One region of the Streptomyces sp. NPDC054883 genome, then DNA from elsewhere that is predicted to be linked to it. Evidence: riboswitches for the same ligand, from Rfam matches in the RefSeq annotation. Region 1 holds a riboswitch; the other holds the start of a gene.
What was found. Region 1 has a riboswitch for glycine ahead of gcvT (glycine cleavage system aminomethyltransferase GcvT). Riboswitches for the same ligand answer to the same signal wherever they lie in the genome.
Positions count from the first base shown of each region.

Region 2: another riboswitch for glycine. It lies ahead of gcvP (aminomethyl-transferring glycine dehydrogenase); the one in region 1 lies ahead of gcvT (glycine cleavage system aminomethyltransferase GcvT).

Region 1 is NZ_JBSGYT010000046.1:54,561-58,964, forward strand. It holds gene ACWGH1_RS27725 (enhanced serine sensitivity protein SseB C-terminal domain-containing protein) at 1-321, opposite strand, end outside; gene ACWGH1_RS27730 (enhanced serine sensitivity protein SseB) at 380-1,114, opposite strand; gene ACWGH1_RS27735 (AAA family ATPase) at 1,295-1,927, opposite strand; glycine riboswitch at 2,148-2,251, shown strand; gene gcvT (glycine cleavage system aminomethyltransferase GcvT) at 2,412-3,527, shown strand; gene gcvH (glycine cleavage system protein GcvH) at 3,640-4,020, shown strand; gene glyA (serine hydroxymethyltransferase) at 4,036-4,404, shown strand, end outside.
Region 2 is NZ_JBSGYT010000001.1:494,442-498,845, forward strand. It holds gene gcvP (aminomethyl-transferring glycine dehydrogenase) at 1-1,573, opposite strand, end outside; glycine riboswitch at 1,769-1,867, opposite strand; gene ACWGH1_RS02395 (PRC-barrel domain-containing protein) at 1,986-2,369, shown strand; gene ACWGH1_RS02400 (DNA polymerase IV) at 2,366-3,826, opposite strand; gene ACWGH1_RS02405 (MerR family transcriptional regulator) at 3,889-4,404, opposite strand, start outside.

The DNA.
Region 1 (4,404 bases):
CGGGTTGAGCCACAGCCCCCAGCGGTCCGGGTACAGGGCGCGGGCGATGTCGCGGCCGGTGACCACCTCGTAGCCACGGTTCCAGCCGCTGGCGGCCAGCTCCTGCGGGGAGGTCACGCAGGGCGCGTAGCCCAGGCCGTCGACCTCCATGCCGCCGTACTGGGCGTCCGGGGACCCCGGCTGCCCCTGCCAGAGCAGCATCCACAGGCGGCCCTCGGCGAGGGCGTGCAGGAGCGACTCGTAGCTCTCATAGCGCCCGGGAGTCACCTGGCGCAGCATGTGCTCGACCTGTCCGGCCGCGGCCGTGCCTGACGCACTCACCCGGTACCCCTCTTCGTCCGCCCGTCATCCACGCGTATCGGCCCCAGCTTAAGCGGCCCTAGGGAAGGTAGAAGGGGCGTACGCGCTCACGGATGTGGTCGACCACCGGGTCCTGGGCGGCGTCGAGGAGGATCAACTGCACGGGCCAGGGCGGCGGTACGCGGGTCAGGGCCCGGCCGAGGGCCTCCAGCGGGGCGTCCCGCGCCTCGGGATCCCATCCCATCAACTGGACACCGATGTACAGCTGGGGCGCCCCGCCCTCGACGCTGGCGAGGCAGCGGTGGGCGGCGGCGACCACGCCGATGGCGCGGAACTCCTCGGAGGCGGCGGCGAGGAAGTCGACCGGGTCGTCCTGCCAGTCGGGCTCGAAGAGGCGGACCCGGCCGCCGGCGGCGGGGCCGTCGAGGGGGGTGCGGCCGGTGCGGCAGAGTTCCGCGACGGCGGGCGGGGGGAGCGGTACGCCGACGGCGCCCTCGGGGTTGAGGGCGATGCCGAGCTGCGGGGGCAGGCCGCGGGCGAACTCGACGGCGGGGGCGACGGCGAAGTCCATGGCGGGGCCGGCGCAGACGCGGAACTGGGCCTCGGAGGTGTAGACGGGGACGTAGGCGTCGCCGCCGATGAGCATGGTCGGGAGGTTGAGGGCGGTGTGCTCGGGGCTGCCGCCGGCGGGCAGCGGCACCCAGACGTGGCTGCGGCCGAGCACCTCCAGGATCCTGGCCCCGGCGTCGGCCTGCCCCAGGGCCGCGCCGAGCACGTGCTCCAGCTCGTTGTCGGGCCACCCGCCGCCGTGCATCTGCCGCCTCCGCCACTCGCTCCGCGCTCCTACGCTGACCCTATTCCGTCCCCCCGGCCCCCCACACCCGGGGTCGGCCCCCCGGGCAAACCAGCCCCGCGCAACCCGGCCGCGCCGGCGGCCGGACTTGGCCGGCGCCTCGAACGCCCGCGGGGCGGGGAGTGCGGCCCGTCGGGGCCGTCAGGGGAAGTGGATCCGGGTGACCGCGGCAGCGGAGGGGCGGTCGAGGAGGGTGACCGACGCGCACCCCGCCGGCGGCCGGCCCGCTTCCGCCGCGCGGAGCAGCCGGCCCACCGCCGCCCGGTGGCGGGTGAACGCGTACGCCGACACCCGCCGGCCCCGCTCCGCCTGCCCGGCCAGCGCCTCCTCCGCGGTGGTGTCCAGCAGCACCAGGTGCAGCGCCCGGCCGCGCCGCCGCGCCGCCCCCGCCAGGAGCCACCGCACCCACGCCTGGCTGCCGCAGTCGTGCACCACCACCGACGCCCCCGACCGCACCACCCGCCACAGGCCCCAGTAGTGCGCCGCCCGCACCGCCGGCCGGTACGCGGCGTACGGCAGCGCCCCCCGCATCCGCCGCTCCCACCGCTCCCGCGTGTCCTGCGAGTCGATCGCGCCCACCCCCGCGGCCCGCTTGATCAGCGTGCTCTTGCCGCCCCCGGGCAGGCCGGACACCACCACGATGTCCCCCTCGGCGAAGCCGAGCCACCTCGGCCCCCGGCCCCCCGCCCCCCGCAGGTCCCGCACCTGTCCCGCCGGCGCGGCCGCCCGCCGCTGCACCGGAACGCCCTCAAGGGCCCCCGTCAAAGCCGGCATACCGAACCTCCGCACAGTGATCGCCTCCCCCGAACCGGACCCCAGGCCCCCGGGCCCGTGCCCACTGAATGTAAAGGGACGGTAATCCGGTCCGCCCGGTTCCGCCGCGCCCGCTGGAGCCCCGCTCGGCCCCGCACGGACTTTCGAGCCCGCCCGCCCACACCCGCCCGCCTCGTGCAATGATGTGCGCCATCTGGACACCAACTGCATACCGGCCGCTTGAATCCGCGCGGGAGAGTCCCGGCAGGCCGCAAGGCCGTGCCCGGGCGCCGAAGGAGCAAGTTCCTCCCTTGAATCTCTCAGGCCCCGTACCGCGTGGATGAGGCAGATCTGAAAAGCGGGCTGCTCGACAGCTCCACCCAAGGTGCAAGCCGATGACGCGCCCGCCCGGTGCGGGAACTCTCGGCGAACCTCTCAGGTTCCGATGACAGATGGGGAGGATCGTCCTCGTCATGTCATGCCCTGGGACCCGGGAGCCACACCCATGAGCACTGCCCCCCGCCTGACCGCGCTCGACGCGCTGCACCGCTCGCTCGGTGCGACCATGACCGACTTCGCGGGCTGGGACATGCCGCTGCGCTACGCCAGTGAGCGCGACGAGCACAACGCCGTGCGCACGAAGGCCGGTCTCTTCGACCTGTCCCACATGGGCGAGATCACCCTGACCGGCCCCGAGGCGGTCAAGGCCCTGGACCACGCGCTGGTCGGCAACATCTCCACCGTCGGCGTCGGCCGCGCCCGCTACACGCACATCTGCCAGGAGGACGGCGGGATCATCGACGACCTGATCGTCTACCGCCTCGGCGAGCACGAGTTCATGGTCGTCGCGAACGCCTCCAACGCGCAGATCGTCCTGGACGCCCTGACCGAGCGCGCCGCCGGTTTCGACACCGAGGTCCGCGACGACCGTGACGCGTACGCGCTGATCGCCGTCCAGGGTCCGGAGTCCCCCGGCATCCTGGGTTCCCTCACCGACGCCGACCTGGACGGGCTCAAGTACTACGCCGGCCTGCCCGGCACGGTCGCCGGCGTGCCCGCGCTGATCGCGCGTACGGGCTACACCGGCGAGGACGGCTTCGAGCTGTTCGTCGCCCCCGAGCACGCCGTGGAGCTGTGGCAGGCGCTGACGAAGGCCGGCGAGGGCGTCGGTCTGGTCCCGGCGGGGCTCTCCTGCCGGGACACGCTGCGCCTGGAGGCGGGCATGCCGCTGTACGGGCACGAGCTGACCACCGCCCTGACCCCGTTCGACGCGGGGCTGGGCCGGGTCGTGAAGTTCGAGAAGGAGGGCGACTTCGTCGGCCGCGCCGCCCTGGAGGCCGCCGCCGAGCGCGCCGCCACGAACCCGCCGCGCAAGCTGGTCGGCCTGATCGCCGAGGGCCGCCGGGTCCCGCGCGCCGGTTTCCCGGTCGTCGCGAACGGCGAGGTCATCGGCGAGGTGACCTCCGGCGCCCCGTCGCCGACGCTCGGCAAGCCGATCGCGATGGCGTACGTGGACGCGGCGCACGCCGCGCCCGGCACCTCCGGCGTCGGCGTGGACATTCGCGGTACGCATGAGCCGTACGAGGTCGTGGCCCTGCCGTTCTACAAGCGGCAGAAGTAGTCCCGCTCCGGCCCCGTACCGCGTCACCGCCGTACGGAGGTCCGTACGGCGCCGTCCCAGTACCCAAGACCACCGTTCGCATCCACTCCCCCGCATCCAGGAGAATCAGGTCATGAGCAACCCCCAGCAGCTGCGTTACAGCAAGGAGCACGAGTGGCTGTCGGACGCCGAGGGCGGCGTCTCGACGGTCGGCATCACGGAGTTCGCGGCCAACGCGCTCGGTGACGTCGTCTACGCCCAGCTCCCCGCGGTCGGCGACACGGTGACCGCGGGTGAGACCTGCGGCGAGCTGGAGTCGACCAAGTCGGTCAGCGACCTGTACTCCCCCGTCACCGGTGAGGTCGTCGAGGCCAACCAGGACGTCGTGGACGACCCTTCGCTGGTGAACTCGGCCCCGTTCGAGGGTGGCTGGCTCTTCAAGGTGCGCGTCACGGAGGAGCCGGCCGACCTGCTCTCCAACGACGAGTACGCCAAGCTCACCGCCGGTAACTGACCCCAGGGGATCCTGATGTCCGTACTGAACACCCCTCTCCACGAACTCGACCCCGACGTCGCCGCCGCCGTCGACGCCGAGCTCGTCCGCCAGCAGTCGACCCTGGAAATGATCGCGTCGGAGAACTTCGCTCCGGTCGCCGTCATGGAGGCCCAGGGCTCGGTCCTGACCAACAAGTACGCCGAGGGCTACCCCGGCCGCCGCTACTACGGCGGCTGCGAGCACGTCGACGTGGTCGAGCAGATCGCGATCGACCGGATCAAGGCGCTCTTCGGCGCCGAGGCCGCGAACGTGCAGCCGCACTCCGGTGCCCAGGCGAACGCCGCCGCGATGTTCGCGCTGCTCAAGCCGGGTGACACCATCATGGGTCTGAACCTGGCCCAC
Region 2 (4,404 bases), on a different contig from region 1:
GCTCCATCTCGGTGGTCGCGTTGAGCTTCATGGTGCACGAGCCCAGCGGGATCATGCCGCGGTCCAGCGCGTAGTCCTTGTCCGCGAGCTTGCGCAGGTAGCGCAGCATGGCGGTCTCGCTGCGGTGCTGGTGGAACACCGGGTGCGTCAGGTACGCGTCCGAGCGCAGCAGGCCCTCGGGCAGCGCGTCCGCGGCGGTGGCATCCAGTGCCTCGATGTCCGCGGTGACGCCGAAGGCGGCCCACACGGCCTCGATGTCGGCGCGCAGCGTCGTCTCGTCACAGGCGACGGAGACGAGGTCGGCGCCGGCCTGGTGGAGGTTCACCCCGCCCTCGCGGGCGGCGGCCACTACCTCGACGGCGCGGCCCGGGACCCGGGCGGTGACGGTGTCGAAGTACGCGCCGTGCACGATCTCGACCCCGCCGGCCGTCAGGCCCGCGGCGAGCAGGGCGGCGTAGCGGTGGGTCCGGCGGGCGATCGTGCGCAGGCCGTCCGGGCCGTGGTAGACGGCGTACATGCCGGCCATGACGGCGAGCAGCACCTGCGCGGTACAGATGTTGCTGGTGGCCTTCTCGCGGCGGATGTGCTGCTCGCGGGTCTGGAGCGCGAGGCGGTACGCCTTGTTGCCGTCCGCGTCGACGGAGACGCCGACGAGGCGGCCGGGCAGCGAGCGGGCGTGCTTGGCCTGGACGGCCATGTAGCCGGCGTGCGGTCCGCCGAAGCCCATCGGGACACCGAAGCGCTGCGTGGTGCCGACGGCGATGTCGGCGCCCAGCTCGCCGGGGGAGGTCAGCAGGGTCAGCGCGAGCAGGTCGGCGGAGACGGTGACGACGGCACCCAGCTCGTGCGCCTGGTCGATGACCGGCTTGATCTCGCGCACGGCGCCGGAGGCACCGGGGTACTGGAGCAGCACACCGAAGACACCGCGCTCGGCGATGTCGGCCGGGATGCCCTCGGACAGGTCCGCGACGACGACCTCGACCCCGATCGGCTCCGCGCGGGTCTCGATCACGGCGATCGTCTGGGGCAGCGCGTCGGCGTCGATCAGGAAGACGCCGCCCTTGACCTTGCCGACGCGCCGGGCCAGCGACATGGCCTCGGCGGCCGCGGTGCCCTCGTCGAGCAGGGAGGCGCCGGAGGTCGGCAGGCCGGTCAGGTCGGCGACGACGGTCTGGAAGTTCAGCAGCGCCTCCAGGCGGCCCTGCGAGATCTCGGGCTGGTACGGCGTGTAGGCCGTGTACCAGGCCGGGTTCTCCATGACGTTCCGCAGGATCACCGGCGGCGTGAAGGTGCCGTAGTAACCGAGGCCGATCATGGAGGACAGGACCTGGTTGCGGTCGGCGAGCGAGCGCAGCTCTGCCAGCACCTCGGCCTCGGTCCGCGCCTCGGGGAGGTTCAGCGCGGCCGCGGTCTTGATCACATCCGGTACCGCGGCGGCAGTGAGTTCGTCCAGGGAGCCGTAGCCCACCTGGGCGAGCATCTTGGCCTGCGCCTCGGCATCCGGGCCGATGTGGCGCTGCTCGAAGGGGATGCCTCGCTCCAGCTGAGAGAGCGGAATGCGGTTGGCGGTCATGTACGGAGGCCTCCTGGTCGTACGACCTGCGAGGGGCACCACGGCGCGGGCACCCGGACGGCCTCCCCCTCTGTCATCTCAACCTGAGAGCTTCGCCGGAGTCGCGGGGATGGCCCGCGGATCCGGCTTTCACCGTCGGTGAGGAGGGGAACCGGCACTGCGCGCCCGTACCCGCCCCTGCTTTCCAGAGTGGCCTCGTCACGTGCGGTACGTATGCCTGAGAGATTCCGGGGAGGATTTGCTCCTTCGGCGCCTCCGTCGTTCTCACTCGGAGGACTCTCCCGCACAGGGTCAACAGCCATCGCCCAGCCTACCAGCGAGGATCTGGAAGCTCCCTCGAGTGGCCCCCTGTGCGGATATGCCCTTCTGTAGTCATTACGGAGGAGTTGCGACCAGTTGGAGGGACCGGACCGTGCAGACCGACATCGATCCCCGCAGTCTCATCGGCCGCAAGGCGTTCGACCGCAATGGCGCCAAGATCGGCACCGTGGACGAGGTCTACCTCGACGACGCCACCGGCGTGCCCGAATGGGCCGCCGTGCGGACCGGCTTGTTCAGCCGGGACGCCTTCGTCCCCCTGGAGCCCAGTGAGGTGGTCGACGACACCCTGCGGGTGCCCTTCGAACGCTCCCTGATCAAGGAGGCCCCCGACTTCGGCGTCGGGCGCCACCTCTCACCGGAACAGGAGCTCCAGCTCTACCACCACTACGGGCTGGACGTGACCCTGCCGACGGACTTCCAGCGGCCCCCGCCCCCGACGCCCCGGGACTTCGGCAGCCTGGCCGGCGAAGGCTAGCCGGGGCCTCGGGGCGGCTCCTCCTCCCCTACCAGCGGCAGCGGGTCGGACGGTTCCAGCTCGGGGTCGTCCAGCCGGAAGGTCCGTACCCGGCCGGGCGCGGATCCGGGCCGCTCGAAGCGCACGGTCACCCGGCCGACCCCACTTCCCTGGACCCAGCCCGGGCCGTAGAGCGCGTGCCGGACGTCGCTGCCGGCCGGCCAGCGGCGCTCGGCGGCCGGCTCGGGCTCCTGCCCGCCCACCGCGGCCGGTACGAGCGCCCCGGCCGGGCCGGCCGCCCCGCCCGGCTCCCGCGCCCCGTCCGGCCCATCGGCCTCCGCCTCCCCCACCGTGCCGTCCGCCGCGCCCTCCTGCGCGGCCTCTTCCGCCTGCTGCGCGGCCAGCGCGTCGGCCTGCGCGAACAGGTCCTCCTGGGTGTAGTCCGCCAGCCCCGTCACCCCGACGCCGAGCAGCCGGACCCCGCCGGTGGTGTCCACGGCTTCGAGCAGCCGCGCAGCGGCCTCCCGCACCACCCCCGGGTCGTCGGTGGGGCCCCGCAGCGTCTCCGAGCGGGTCAGGGTCGAGAAGTCGTAGCGGCGCACCTTCAGCACGATGGTGCGCCCGGAGTGCCCCGAACCGCGCAGCCGCCCCACACAGCGGTCGGCGAGCCGCTGCACCTCGTACCGGATCCTCACCCGGTCGTGCAGGTCGACGTCGAAGGTGTCCTCCACGGACACCGACTTCGCGTCCCGCTCGGCGACCACCGGCCGGTCGTCCAGGCCCAGCGCCATCCGGTACAGCCCGGCGCCGTGTGCCCGCCCCACCATCCGGACCAGCTCGTCCTCGCCGGCCTCGGCCAGGTCCCCCACCGTGGTGATCCCGGCCCGCCGCAAGTGCTCCCCGGTGGCCGGCCCGACGCCCGGCAGGGTCCGTACCGACATCGGCGCGAGCAGTTCCCGTTCCGTTCCCGGCTCGATCAGCAGCAGCCCCGCCGGCTTGGCCTCCTCCGAGGCGACCTTGGCCAGCATCTTCGATCCGGCCAGCCCCACGGAGCCGCTGAGGCCGGTGGCGGCCATGATGTCGGCGCGCAGCCGCTCGCCCGTCGCCCGGGCCGTTGCCGAGTCGAAGGCGACCCCGCCCGCCTCCAGGTCCACGAAGGCCTCGTCGAGGCTGAGCGGCTCGACCAGCGGTGACAGCTCCCGCAGCAGGGCCATGACCGTCTCGCTGACCTCCCGGTAGAGGGTGAAGCGGGGGATCAGGTAGGCACCGTTGGGGCAGAGCCGTCTGGCCTGCGCCGTCGGCATCGCAGAATGCACCCCGAAGCGCCTGGCTTCGTAGGAGGCGGTGGCGACGACTCCGCGCGGCCCGAGACCGCCGACGATCACCGGCTTTCCGCGCAGGCTCGGCTTCGACGCCTGCTCCACGGCGGCGTAGAAGGCGTCCATGTCCAGGTGGAGGATGGTCGGCGCGGCTCTCACGGCTCCGATGCTCCCCTACGCCACTGACAACGCCGCCCGGGCCCCCGGCGGCGCGCCGCGCGTCAGACGGCCCGGTTGCGGCGCGCGGCCAGTTCGTCCCTCGGGTTGTGGCCCACCAGCGTCTCGCCGGTGTCGATCCGTTCCCCGTGCAACTGCGACAGGGCGTTCTCCACGTCCCGCCAGACCACGCCCACGGCGATGCCGAAGACGCCCTGGCCACCCTGGAGCAGGCTCACGACCTGGTCCGGCGAGGTGCACTCGTACACGGTGGCGCCGTCGCTCATCAAGGTCATGCGCTCCAGGTCCGAGAAGCCGCGGTCGCGCAGGTGCTGCACCGCGGTGCGGATGTTCTGGAGCGCCACCCCGGTGTCCAGGAAGCGTTTGACGATCTTGAGGACCACCACGTCGCGGAAGCTGTACAGCCGCTGCGTGCCGGAGCCGTAGGCCGGGCGCACGCTCGGCTCCACCAAGCCGGTCCGCGCCCAGTAGTCGAGCTGCCGGTAGGTGATGCCGGCGGCGGCGCACGCCGTCGGCCCCCGGTAGCCGACCTGCTCGGCCGCCGGGGCCACGCCGTCCGC